One region of the Clostridium malenominatum genome, then DNA from elsewhere that is predicted to be linked to it. Evidence: riboswitches for the same ligand, from Rfam matches in the RefSeq annotation. Region 1 holds a riboswitch; each other region holds the start of a gene.
The links. A riboswitch is a leader RNA that binds a small molecule or an ion and turns the genes downstream of it on or off. The one in region 1 is predicted to bind lysine.
Positions count from the first base shown of each region.

Region 2: another riboswitch for lysine. It lies ahead of ABDZ69_RS15265 (Na+/H+ antiporter NhaC family protein); the one in region 1 lies ahead of ABDZ69_RS09865 (transporter substrate-binding domain-containing protein).
Region 3: another riboswitch for lysine. It lies ahead of lysA (diaminopimelate decarboxylase); the one in region 1 lies ahead of ABDZ69_RS09865 (transporter substrate-binding domain-containing protein).
Region 4: another riboswitch for lysine. It lies ahead of ABDZ69_RS15125 (aspartate kinase); the one in region 1 lies ahead of ABDZ69_RS09865 (transporter substrate-binding domain-containing protein).

Region 1 covers NZ_BAAACF010000001.1:1,941,926-1,945,416, forward strand. The annotation lists gene ABDZ69_RS09850 (VOC family protein) at 1-43, opposite strand, end outside; gene ABDZ69_RS09855 (amino acid ABC transporter ATP-binding protein) at 194-928, opposite strand; gene ABDZ69_RS09860 (amino acid ABC transporter permease) at 945-1,700, opposite strand; gene ABDZ69_RS09865 (transporter substrate-binding domain-containing protein) at 1,767-2,603, opposite strand; lysine riboswitch at 2,719-2,900, opposite strand; gene ABDZ69_RS09870 (TRAP transporter large permease subunit) at 2,995-3,491, opposite strand, start outside.
Region 2 covers NZ_BAAACF010000006.1:168,650-172,140, forward strand. The annotation lists gene ABDZ69_RS15265 (Na+/H+ antiporter NhaC family protein) at 1-1,619, opposite strand, end outside; lysine riboswitch at 1,753-1,928, opposite strand; gene glsA (glutaminase A) at 1,979-2,896, opposite strand; gene ABDZ69_RS15275 (MalY/PatB family protein) at 2,893-3,491, opposite strand, start outside.
Region 3 covers NZ_BAAACF010000001.1:277,257-280,747, forward strand. The annotation lists gene ABDZ69_RS01470 (cation diffusion facilitator family transporter) at 1-568, opposite strand, end outside; gene ABDZ69_RS01475 (M18 family aminopeptidase) at 686-1,987, shown strand; lysine riboswitch at 2,051-2,217, shown strand; gene lysA (diaminopimelate decarboxylase) at 2,287-3,491, shown strand, end outside.
Region 4 covers NZ_BAAACF010000006.1:138,325-141,815, forward strand. The annotation lists gene ABDZ69_RS15120 (MBL fold metallo-hydrolase) at 1-899, opposite strand, end outside; gene ABDZ69_RS15125 (aspartate kinase) at 967-2,172, opposite strand; lysine riboswitch at 2,268-2,435, opposite strand; lysine riboswitch at 2,534-2,705, opposite strand; gene ABDZ69_RS15130 (DUF2164 domain-containing protein) at 2,798-3,022, opposite strand; gene ABDZ69_RS15135 (SPL family radical SAM protein) at 3,065-3,491, opposite strand, start outside.

The DNA.
Region 1 (3,491 bases):
CTTCCATGTTCTTGACATTTAACGTACTCCAACAAAATTTCATAATATCTTCTCCTCATTATTTACTTAAATATATTTTATTAATTGTTATTTAGCTTCTTGTTATAATTTTACCCTAAGTATACTAGTTATTCCATAGACTTATTACTAAAATCTGTAGGTAATGAGTCATGGCTATTTATATTTATTACTACTATTTTAAAGTACGCTTTAAAAATTCCCTCGTACGTTCTCTCCTTGGATTATTGAAAATTTGCTCTGGACTTCCCTCTTCTTCAATAACTCCTTTATCCATAAATATTACGCGGTCTGATACGTCTTTTGCAAATTCCATTTCGTGAGTTACTATTAACATTGTAAGACCAGTTTCCGCAAGCTCCTTCATAACCTTAAGAACTTCTCCTACCATCTCAGGATCTAGGGCTGATGTTGGTTCATCAAACAACATAACATCCGGTTCCATAGAAAGAGCTCTAGCAATAGCTACACGTTGTTTTTGTCCCCCTGATAATTGTTTTGGTTTTGCGTTAACATACTGTTCCATGCCAACAACTTTCAAGTATTTCATAGCTGTTTTTTCCGCTTCTTCCTTGGAACGCTTTAACACCTTCATTTGCCCTATGGTGCAATTGCTTAAAACATTGTGATTATTAAATAAATTAAACTGTTGAAACACCATGCCAAGCTTTGTACGATAAGCGTAAATATCGTGCTTATCATCTAAAATATTTTCTCCATTATATATAATTTCTCCACCACTTGGTTTCTCTAAAAGGTTAACACAACGAAGAAGGGTTGATTTACCTGATCCAGATGAGCCAATGATACAAACTACTTCCCCTTTATTTACTGAGAAATCAACGTCTCTTAGAACTTCGTGAGTTCCAAAGGATTTACTTAAATGTTTAATATCAATTACTTTTTCCATACTATCCCTCCTTTGTCTAATTTCTAATCATATCTTCAGCTCTTGCTACTTGCATTTGATTGCCCATCATAATGTAATTATCAGGACCATCTAGTTTTCTTTCAATAAAACGTAAAACTCTCGTTACTGTAAAGGTCATTACAAAGTACAATACACATGCAACAAAGAAGGATTCAAAATACTTAAAGTTATTTCCTGAAACTGATTTTGTTTGGAAATATAACTCTGTCACACCAATTACGTTAAGAACTGAAGTATCTTTAATATTTATAACAAACTCATTTCCCGTTGCTGGTAAAATATTTCTAATCACTTGTGGCAATACTACGTTTATCATAGTTTGAATGTGATTCATACCTATTGCATGAGCTGCTTCAAACTGCCCTTTATCTATAGAAACAATACCTCCACGAACTATTTCTGACATATAAGCACCTGTATTAATTGATACAATAAATATTGCTGCAGTTAATCGATTCATATCTATACCAAAAGCTTGGGCAGATCCATAATAGATTACCATAGCTTGAACAATCATAGGTGTTCCACGGAATATTTCTATATAAACAGATAAAATAGCGTTTATAACTTTTAAAACAATTCTTTTAGCTCCTCGTTCTGGAATTGGAATAGTACGTATAACCCCTACTAATAGACCTATGATAGAACCTATAATAGTGCCGGTCATAGAAATTAATAGTGTAACGCCAGCTCCACGAATGAACATTGGCCAGTTCTCTTTCATAATATCTATTATCAACTGAAAGCTCATAATTATCCTCCTTTAAAAATATCTTGAAACCAAATGCTATAAATACACCTGGTTTCAAATAATTAATTATTTTGCTGCTGGTTGATTTTTAATAGCAGCATCCATTATTTTTGTACGTTCTTCTTCTGATATACCTTTTAATATTTCATTGATTTTCTTAGTTAATTCGCTACCCTTTGCAACACCTACAGCAATTGCAGTGTCATCATCTAAAGTAGTAAAGCCTTCTTTAAATTCCACCATTTTAAAGTTTGAGTTAGCAGCTTCTGCACTAACACCCTCTGGACGTTCTGATACGTATCCATGAATCATTCCTGATTCTAGAGCAACTCTCATTGCTGGGAAGTTGTCCATTGCGGGCTGTTTAGCTACACCATTGATTTGATCTATTACTGAATAGTGGAATGTATTTAATTGAGCAGTTATCTTTGCTCCTTTGAAATCTTGTATTGAAGTTGCACCGTCATATTTTCCACCTTTTTTAACAACCATAACTAAATTTGATTTATAGTAATTCTCTGAGAAGTCAATTGACTCTTTACGTTTTGCTGTTGGTGACATACCAGCGATAATTGCATCTATTTTTCCTGAAGTCAACGCTGGCACAAGACCATCCCATTCTGTTTTAACAACAACTAACTTTTTCCCTAAACCATCTGCAATCTTTTTAGCAATCTCTACATCGTATCCACCTGCATATTCTGCATTACCATCAATTTTAACTCCACCATTAGAATCATTCATTTGAGTCCAATTAAATGGTGCATATCCACATTCAAGACCAACTTTAAATGTATCTGATTCTACCTTAGCTTGCTCCTTTGAACTTTTAGATCCACACCCTGTAAAAAGCATAATTGCTGATAAAGACGCCGCTATTAATACTGATAATTTTTTTCTCATAACTATTTTCTCCTCCTGTTATATTAATTTTAGTTTTTTAGAAAACGCAAAAAGACCTGAGATGAACTCAGGTCAAAAAAGCTTACACTTTTCCCTAATTCCTCTTCTTTTCCCAAAATGAGATAGCACAACTCAATAAACCGGGAAGTTTATTGAGACAGTCCTGCAGTTCTTAGCTGCAGACCCAGCAAGTAATACTGAGAATATTACTAACTTCGGCGACATTTCCTTCTCCTTAGCATCAATGCCTCTCAAGCTCCTCTAAAGACTGTTAAATACCGCGCCTCTACCTCACCTGTAAAAGTGAGGCCTTATTAAATTGTATTTTAATATATTCTACAACAACATATTATATTTGTCAACCTATATCCATAATTTATTCAACATTAAATTATCTAACAAGGATTGGCCCAACAAAGGCCCAAAGCATAACCCAAATCCATAGTGCCGCAGCACCAACCCAAGCTGCTTTTAGAACTGCTTTCATATTGCTGCAACGTGCGATACCCAATTGACCTGCAAGATTCGCTGTCGGATATAAAGAACCTGTAATTCTTGTTGCAGCTAAAATTGCAGTAGCCCAAACTTCCATTGGTAAATTAACTGAGCTAACTAAGTCTATGAACATTTTGTGCACTATAGTAATTTCAGCAACAGCAGCTGCTTCTATGCCGAATCCACCAACCAGAGATGCAATTATTAAAACCCCTGCTTTTCCACCCCCAGAAACTAAGCCTGTTAAAAGATTACCTAAGGCATCAAAGCCTCCACCAATATTAATCATACTAAACATTACTTCGAAGAAAATAAACACCAAAAACATATTTGTCATTTTTGATGCACCTTCAACAAAGGTGTCAATTGCAGAGTCAATCCCCAGTCTACTGC
Region 2 (3,491 bases), on a different contig from region 1:
ACTGGTAAATAACCAAAGAGTATAGTAATAGCTCCTATAGTTAATGAATACATTATTTGAGTATTAACGTGGTCTATGTGATCACAAGCAGTACCCATAGATGAAAGTATGGTTGTATCAGATATTGGAGAACAATGGTCTCCGAAAATCGCTCCTGTCAAAACTGCACTACAATTAATTATCATAAAGTGAGCATCTCCTCCTCCAAGAGTAAATGCTATTGGAACTGCAAGAGGCATAAGTATTCCCATAGTTCCATAGGAAGTTCCTGTTGCAAAGGAAATAATTGATCCCATAACAAATATTAAAGTTGGTAACATAAATGGTGGTAATGAACTTTCAAAAACCTTAACTAAGAATTTAGCAGTACCTAATTCCTTAATAACACTGCTTAGTGACCAAGCAAGTACTAATATTACCCCTGTTATAATTAATGATTTCATTCCTTCTACCCAAGTATCTAATGCTTCTTCTAAAGTAAATATTTTTTGTATCATTCCCATAATAATACTAACAATACTTGCAAGCAATGCTGCCTGGAATAAAACCACACTGGCATCTGAAGCACTGAAGGCTTCTCTAATAGCAGTAAATGATGCTGGAGCTGAAGTTAGGATAGCTTTTAAAGCTTCATCCTCTCCACCCATTATGCTTTTATATCCATTAAAATAAAATCCTGCAAAAGAACCTATTAACAAAACACCTATAGGTATTATAGCATTCCAAACGGTTAATTTTATTCCTTCCTTTGGCTCAAGTGCTGTTGCTTCTGAGGAAACCATAGGTTTTGCACCATCTCTTAAAACCTTCCCTGTAGTCCTAGCTCTTCTTTCTGCCTTAAGCATCGGTCCAAAGTCTCTTAAAGTCAATGCTGAAGCAACTATGAATAATAATATTAATATATTATAAAATCTATAAGGTATAGTTTGTACGAATAACCCATAAGCATTTACTTCTTGTCCAATTGAAGCATAAGCATCTTTTATTAAGCTTATTTCATAACCAACCCATGTTGATATTAAAGCAATACCTGAAATTGGTGCTGCTGTAGCATCAACTATAAAAGATAACTTTTCTCTTGAAACTTTCATTTTATCTGTAACTGGCCTCATTATTGGTCCAACTATTAAAGAGTTAGCATAGTCATCAAAGAAAACCAATAATCCTAATAACCAAGTTATAATCTGAGCACTTATTGGCGTTTTAGCTTTTTTAGCTAAGCTTTCTGCAACGGCCTTTGCTCCACCCATTTTTGATACTAAAGCTATAAGTCCACCAATGGTCATACATTGAAGTATAATTCCTGCATTCCATGGATCTGCCAAAGAACCTACTAGTCTATTTATAACATCTAAAAATCCATTAAATATTGCTGAAAGGGCTCCTCCATTATTTAATTGAATTAAAAATGCTCCTGAGAAAACTCCTAAGAATAATGAGATAACAACATTTTTAGTTATAAATGCTAAAATAATAGCTACTAAAGGTGGTATTATTGTTAATATCCCAAATCTTTGAGAATTAAGTAAAGCAGGATCTGTTTCTGCTCCGAATACTGTTGTAGATAACAGTAACACTAACATAAAGGTTAATGTAATTACAAGATTTTTTCTTTTCATCTCTTCTCCTCCTAAAATTTTATTATTTGAAGTGAATAGTTTGAGGGGAGAGGATGCCCATTAAAACAAAAATACCCTTAAGTCTTATCACTCAAGGGCATGTATACACTAAGTCTATGTGTTCACATATTGTTTGAATGATAGCTCTCCACAAATTAGTTTTGTGACAATCTTGCTCATATTTTAAGCAAAACCAGTCATACAGCATCAAAGCATTAACTGTACGCTTCGGCGATATTTCCTTTCCTCACACTTCATACTGCTTAAGTCCGTGTAATTACTATTAAACACCGCGCCTCTATCGGTTATATTCACTCGCATAAAAGTATAACATTTATTCTTCATATAATCAAGCGCTTTTAGAATATACTTAAATCTAGTTTTTGGGATAAATCCTTTAAAACCTCTACTCCACCTATACTGTTCCCTCTTTTATCCAAAGAAGGTCCCACAATACCTATACCCATTTTATTAGGAGATACACCAAGGATACCTCCCCCTACTCCTGATTTTGCAGGAAGTCCTATTTTTACTGCAAATTCTCCTGATCCATCATACATGCCACAAGTAACCATAATAGTTTTAACTATTTGTGCTACTTCTTTTTCTATTATTCTCTCTCCTGTCCAAGGTATAACTCCGTTGTTTGCAAACACTGCAGCAATTTTTGATAAATCCTTGCAGGTCACTTCAATAGAGCACTGTTTAAAATAAACATCTAATACTGCTTCCACATCATTTTCTATTACTCCTGTACTTTTCATAAAATAAGCTAGGGATCTATTTCTATTCCCTGTTTTTTTCTCTGAAACATACACATTATAATTTAAATCCAATTCTTCATTTCCAGAAAGTTTTCTTACAAAATCCAAAACTCTAGAAAATGCTTCTTCTGAGGTATCCCCTTTAATCATTGAGGATATTGCTATAGCACCTGCATTTATCATTGGATTCAGTGGTTTATTTAGATTCTTCATCTCCAGGTCCACAATAGAGTTAAAAGCTTCTGTGGTGGGCTCCATACCTACCTTTGAAAATACATATTCTATTCCATTATCCATGATTGCAAGGGCTAAAGTAATTATTTTAGATATACTTTGGATTGTAAACTTTGTATAATAATCCCCACCAAAGTATTCCTTTCCTTCTAAAGTAGTGATATATATGCCTAGAGCATCCTTATTTCCATTTTTCAATTCTGGTATATAGCTTGCTACCTGTCCCTCACATAAATATTTTCTATTTTCATAAATTATTTCATCTAGTATTTCATTCATACATCTTCACTCCATGTTTTGCAATTGTTAATACCTATATTTAATCTAAATAAAGCTTCCTCTAATATTTTTCTTGGGCAGGCAAAATTTATTCTTTGAAACCCTTCACCATTTCCACCAAATAGCTGCCCCTCATTAAAAGCTACTTTTACTTCTTCACTTAAAAATCTCTTCAATTCTTTACTATTCATACGGAGTGCTCTAAAATCCACCCATGCTAAATATGTACCTTCTAATTTTGTTACCTTTATCATAGGCATATTTTTTTCAATGTATTCTCTCATATAATTATAATTCTCTTCAATGTAATAAAGCATCTCTCTATACCACTGTTCACCTTTTTCATAGGCTGCAATTAAACCTATAATTCCAAATATATTTATGTCTCCCATAGCATTAAGTTTCATAGTATTATCAAACTTTTTTCTTAAATTTTCATTAGGTATTATAATATTAGAAACCTGAATTCCTGCTAAATTAAAGGTTTTAGTTGGGGATATACAAGTAATAGAGTTTTCCGCAAATTCATTGCCAAGTGAGGCAAATGGAGTATGCTTGTACCCTTTAAAAGTTATATCGCTATGAATTTCATCAG
Region 3 (3,491 bases), 1.7 Mb from region 1:
CAATAGGAAATGAAATCCACTTTGATGCTATTAAGGATAAAGCAACACAGCTGGAGGTAAAAACATCACCTAGAGCATCATAAGAAGAGGCTTGTAGGGCTGAAGAATTAATTTTTTTCCCCACGTAATTATTAAATCTACTTAGCCAAATCTTAGTACCTATTGATAGTAGAATTAAAATAAATGGTATAGTTTGAAAATTTACTGGTACAGGGTTAGTTATCCTTTGGTAAGAGGATTTTATAAATTCAAAGCCTACAATGATAACCATAAAGGAAACTACAAGTCCAGATAAATATTCTAATCTTCCATGCCCAAAGGGATGTTCCTTATCTGCCGGCTTAGAAGCTAATTTAAAACCAAGCATAGTTATAAGTGATGAAGTTGCGTCTGAAAGATTGTTAAAGGCATCAGCAGTAACGGATATACTTTTAGTTATTATGCCCACAAAAAGTTTTATTATAAATAAAAGGGAATTAGTGAGTATTCCCACTATACTCGCTAGGAAACCATAGGAATCTCTAGTATCTTTTTTTATAAAGGTTTTAATTAATAATTGAGAAAGCATTGTATTACCCTCCTGTCTTTATATTATAGCTATTATAACAAATATTAATAAAATAATACAATTCATAAATAAAGTATGTTATTCTAATAATAATAGTATTTTAACGGAGGGATAAAAATGAATGATAAGTTAAAATTAGCGCAGGAATTAATAAATTTTACATATAACAGCCCAACATCTTTTCATGCTGTGGAAACTGTGGAAAATATGTTGATAAGTTGTGGATATAAGGAATTAAAAGAAAAGGATAGTTGGCTTTTGGAACGTGGAGGAAAATACTATGTTAAAAAGAATGGTTCAGCCATAGTAGCTTTTCTAATGGGAAAGGAAAGTGTAGTGGAAAATGGATTTAAAATCATAGGTGCTCATACGGACTCTCCTACTTTCAGAATAAAACCCAATCCATACATGGTAAGTGAAGGAGCATATTTGAGATTAAATACTGAGGTTTATGGAGGACCTATTTTAAATACTTGGCTGGATAGACCTTTAGCTATAGCTGGAAGAGTTATAATTCGGGGAGAAAATTTAATGGAACCTGTAGAGAAGTTAGTAAATATTAATAAGCCATTACTCGTAATACCAAATTTAGCAATTCATATGAATAGAGAAGTTAATAAAGGAGTAGAGCTTAATCCTCAAGTTCATACAATACCTTTAATGGGAGTAATAAATAGCACTCTAGAAAAAGAAGATTATTTAGTAAATTTAATATGTGGTGAATTAAATTTAAATAAAGAAGAGGTTTTAGATTTCGATTTATTCTTATATGAGTATGAAAAAGGCTGCATAATGGGATTAAATAATGAGTTTATTTCCTGTTCAAGATTAGATAATTTATCTATGGTTCATGCTGCGCTTAAGGCATTAATTGAAAGTGAAGATACTAAAGGAGTTAATGTGGCAGCTTTTTTTGACAACGAAGAAGTAGGAAGCGGAACAAAACAAGGTGCGGATTCAATGTTTTTATCTAGTATATTAGAAAGAATTGTAGAAAAAGAAGAAATGGGAAAAGAGCCTTACTTTAGAGCACTGGCTAAATCATTCCTTATATCCTCAGATTTAGCCCATGCAGTTCACCCAAATTCCCCAGAGAAAGCGGATCCTGTAAATAGACCAATAATAAACAAAGGACCAGTTATTAAATTAAGTGCCAATGGAAGTTATACTACAGATGCTTACTCTTCAACTATATATGAGAATTTATGTAAAGAGGCTGAGGCGCCAGTACAAAAGTTTGTAAATCGCTCAGATGCAAGAGGGGGTTCTACTATAGGACCAATCACTTCTTCTCACATAAGCATACCTTCTGTGGATGTAGGAAGTCCAATTCTTGGTATGCATTCAATAAGAGAACTTGGTGGAGTTGATGATCACTATTTTATAACAAATTCATTTAAGATATTCTATAAACTATAATTACTATTGAAAGATAGTAAGCATTGTGTTAAAATGTTTTTAATAATTTAACATATTAAAGTTACCTAGGGTAGAGGTGCTGTAATTAATAGTACTTATTTGGAGCGGCCACGCTTTGAAGAATAAGGAAAGGAGTTATAGCCGAAGAAAACAATGAGGAAAGTTGTTTTCTGGCGTTGCATAAAATATATGTAATGTTGTCACTATGATGGTGGAGAGCTACAGGGTCACAAAGTTGTCATTATTGCAGCTATAGGTGTACCTTAGCTGCATTTATTTTATTAGAGGAGATGAGGGTAATGAGATTATTTGGTGATATGGAAGTTAAAAATAACACATTATATATAGGAGAAATAAGTACTTTAGATTTAGTTAAAGAACATGGCTCACCTCTATATGTAATGGATGAAGGCTTAATGAGAAAAAATTGTAGGGATTATATTAAATATTTTAAAACAGAGGAAATGGGAAACAAGGTGGCTTATGCAGGAAAGGCCTTTCTAACTAAGGAGATGTGTAGATTAGTTAAAGAAGAAGGATTATATTTAGATGTAGTATCAGGAGGAGAATTATATACCGCCCATAAGGTAGATTTTCCAATAGATAAAATATATTTTCATGGCAACAATAAAAGTTTAGAAGAAATTAAAATGGGTATAGAACTTGGGGTTAGAGCCTTTGTAGTAGACAATTTTGAGGAAATAGACATAATAAATGAAATAGCTAAGGAAAAGGGAATAATTCAAAAAATACTTTTAAGAGTATCTCCTGGCATAGAAGCCCATACTCATGATTATATAAAAACTGGTCAAGTGGACTCTAAATTTGGTTTTACTTTATTAGAAGATGAAGTCTTTAAAGGAGTAGAAAAGAGTATTAATAACTCCAATGTAAACTTAATTGGATTACATTGTCATATTGGTTCACAAATTTTTGAAACTACCCCTTTTGAAGATGCCGTAGATGTAATGCTAGAGCTTACAAATGAAGTTAAAAATAGATTTAACTATAAATTAGAAGAATTAGACTTAGGCGGAGGCTTTGGTATTTACTACAAAGAAGGAGATAAGCCGAAAACCACAGAAGAATATTGTAATGCTATTATAAATAGGGCAAAGGAAAAAGTTAAAGAGTTAAATATGGATATTCCATATTTAGGTATTGAACCAGGAAGATCCATAGTAGGTAACGCAGGAACAACATTGTATACCATTGGAGCTATTAAGGATATTCCAAAGGTTAGAAAATACGTTTCAGTAGATGGTGGAATGACAGATAACATAAGACCTGCACTATACAGCGCAGAGTATGAATGTGTAATTGCAAACAATGTGGAAAATATAGATTTAGAAAAGGTAACTATAGCAGGAAAGTGCTGCGAATCTGGAGATATACTGCTAAAGGATATGGTAATTCCAAAATTAAATAGAGGAGACATTTTAGCGGTATTAACTACAGGAGCCTATGGATATTCTATGAGCAACAATTATAATAAAACACCAAA
Region 4 (3,491 bases), on a different contig from region 1:
AAATGAGACATAGCTTCTCCAGCCGCAAACCATTTTTGAGCATTGGGAAAGTCTTCCCATCCATTACACTTTAAATCCCATTTCACTTTTGATGCTGTATCTCTTACTGAAATTTTTCCATCCTTAATAATGTTCATAATTTCTTCTAATCTTTTTTGGTGATGATCTAAAAGTTCATCAATCCTTTTTCTATGGTCTTTAACAATGCTTCTATGGGCAGTAAAAAGATATTCTATTTCATAATTATATACCTTTTTTAAGCTTTGAAAATATACAGATAAGATATTTTTATCAAATCCCCAAAATGTAATATTTGGAGTTATCTTATCTAGAATATGGTCTCCGCCAAAAAAAATTTTATGCTCTTTTTCATAAAGTCCTATATGTCCTGGAGTGTGACCTGGGGTATCTATAACCTGAAAAGAATATTTTCCAATGTTTATTTTTTCCCCTTCTTTTAAGTAAGTGAAGTTTATCTTTTCTTTATTTCGATATTTATATCCAGGGTTATCTTCAAAACATACATTATCTTTTTTTAAATCAAATAGCTTAGCAAATTCCTCAAATCTATCCCAATAAGACTTTTGTGACATTTCATTTATTAGTTCTCCATCAATAGCTCCTGAATAAACACTTACTCCCATATCATTTAAGTATGCAGCTAGTCCTGAGTGATCTGAATGAAGATGGGTTACTAATAAGTATGTTTTTGAAAGGTCTAAATTCAATTCCTTAATACCTTTCATCAATTCATTTTTACATTCTTCAGTATTAAAGCCCGTGTCTATTATTAAGTTCTTATCCTCCGAAAGTATTATATAACTATTTATCGCTCTTAAAGGATTATTAGGCAAAGGAATGTCCACTTTAAAAATATCTGGATAAACTTCCGTAACCATTTTGCCAGCCCCCTTATTTATGATATTTACTTAATTTTATCATAAATCCTTAGGGATTGTTTTAAAATTATAAATTTAGCTCTTTTGCTAATGCAGTTACTGCTCTTCCTTTATCTATTGAATCTATAGTATAGGATATGCTTATTTCTGAAGTAGTTACCTGTTTAAACTCTATATTATTCTCTGATAATATGCTAAATACCTTTGCGGCTACTCCTGATTGTTTCATCATTCCTATTCCAACTACAGATATTTTGCTTATATCTAGTTCTTTTGAAACTTTAATGGTTGGAATTTCTTTTTTAATTTCCTTTGTTATATCATCTATTGTATATATATCCTCTTTTGATGTGGTAAATGACACATTTACATACCCATCCAAAGGTGCTGTTTGACTTATCATGTCTATATTTACATTATATTTTGCTATTCTTTCAAATATTAATGCTATACTTTTAGCTTTACATGGTACATTTCTAATAGTTACCATGAGCACGTCGTCACTAGCTGTTAGTCCTGTTATTGCTTTATTTTCCATAGTTTCATCATACTCCTTTATATATGTTCCTAACTTTTCTCCAGTATTTAAAGCTACATAGATAGGAATATTATATTTACAGGCTATCTCTACAGCTCTTGCTTCCATTACTCCTGCTCCTAAACTTGCCATTTCCATCATTTCTTCATAGCTTATATTATCTAATTTTTTAGCATCTGAATACATTCTTGGATCTACATTGTATATACCTTCTACATCCGTATAAATTTCACAAGTACACTTAAGTTTTGAGGCAAGTGCTACAGCACTAGTATCGGAACCCCCTCTTCCTAGAGTTGTTATATCTCCAAACTGATTTATTCCTTGGAAACCTGCTACAATAACTATTTTACCCTCATCTAAATGTTTTTTTACATTTTCAATGCGAACATCCGCAATACGGTTTTTAGTATGCATTCCTTCAGTTAATATTCCCGCTTGAAAACCTGTTAAAGATATTGCATCATATCCAAATTGTTGAAAGGCAATGGATAGTAATGCAATGGATACCTGTTCTCCTGTGGACATGAGCATATCTAACTCTCTTCTATTTGGATTTGGAGAAATTTCCTTTGCCATGTTTATAAGATGATCTGTGGTTTTCCCCATTGCAGAAACTACAACTACCACTTCATCTCCTTTTTTCTTTCTTTCAATTACTCTTTCAGCAACAGCTTTTATCTTTTCTATGGTAGCTACAGATGATCCACCATACTTTTGCACAACTACAGCCATGTGAATAACCCCCTATTTCTTGTATTTTAGATATAAAAAACAACCATGAGCAAAAGGACTCATGGCTGCTGTAGCCTAAAAACACCTTTTGCCCCAACATGGTAAGCACGCCATTAAAGAGTTGGGCAACTCTTTAAAGACAGTACTATACTTATTTAGCATAGTCCCAACACTAAGGATAAATCCTTATATGTTTCGGCAATTACTCCTTTTTGCATATTCATTATACATACTCATAGCAATTGCGGCCTCTGTACCACATTGATAGAATTCATTTAATTTTTATTAATAAAAAACAAAAATAGCCATGAGAAGCAAAAGGACTCATGACTACTATAGCCTAAAAACACCTTTTGCCCCAACATGATAAGCACGCCATTAAAAAGTTGGGCAACTTTTTAAAGACAGTACTATACTTATTTAGCATAGTCCCAACACTAAGGATAAATCCTTATATGTTTCGGCAATTACTCCCTTTTTGCATATTTACTCAATACACAATACTCATAGTAACTGCAACCTCTATATCATATCGTTTATGCGTTTATTCACTTTTCAAAACTATTATATAAATGTTATCAAATATACATGCTTAAGTCAACTCTTAAACTTTTAAATATCTTTATTATTTTTCAAGGCCTAACATATCCTCAATTTTCTCGCTCATGTATCTATATGAATCCTCAACACCTTTATTATAAAATTCTGGTGCTAATTTATTTATTACAAAATCTAACACCATACTCGCTGCTAAATCACCTATTTCTTCTTCTCTTTCATTAGAAAAATATTCTTTAATATCTTCTATCATTTGTTTCTTTTTATCCTTATTTAAAACTATTTTGTCCATCTTTTTATCTCCTTTTATTTTTTTATAACCGTCCCCAACAGTTTAAATGTAGCTATCAAATAATGATAGTTGAACACTGTTTTTTTCATAGAAATTCATCTTCCTAGCTATGGCTTCTTTATAACATAATTCTTTAAATGCACTATATAATTTTTCATGCTCAGGTACAGAACATGAGTATAAGCCTTTGTAATTATGCACATATCTTTCCTTTAGCCCTGAAAAACTCTTATCCAATTCTTTAAAGTAGTACTCTCTTTGTCCTTCTCTTAAAGTCATTCCAAACCAAGCTATTATGTATTTTGCTCCCGCATCCTTTCCCCTCTTAACAATGTCATCAATATTTTTTAAGCTATCTGTTAAAAAGGGAAGTACTGGCATTAAAATTATTCCTGTATAAATTCCTTCCTTAGATAGCTTTTTTATAGCTTCAAATCTTTTAGAAGATACTGGCGCAAAAGGCTCTATA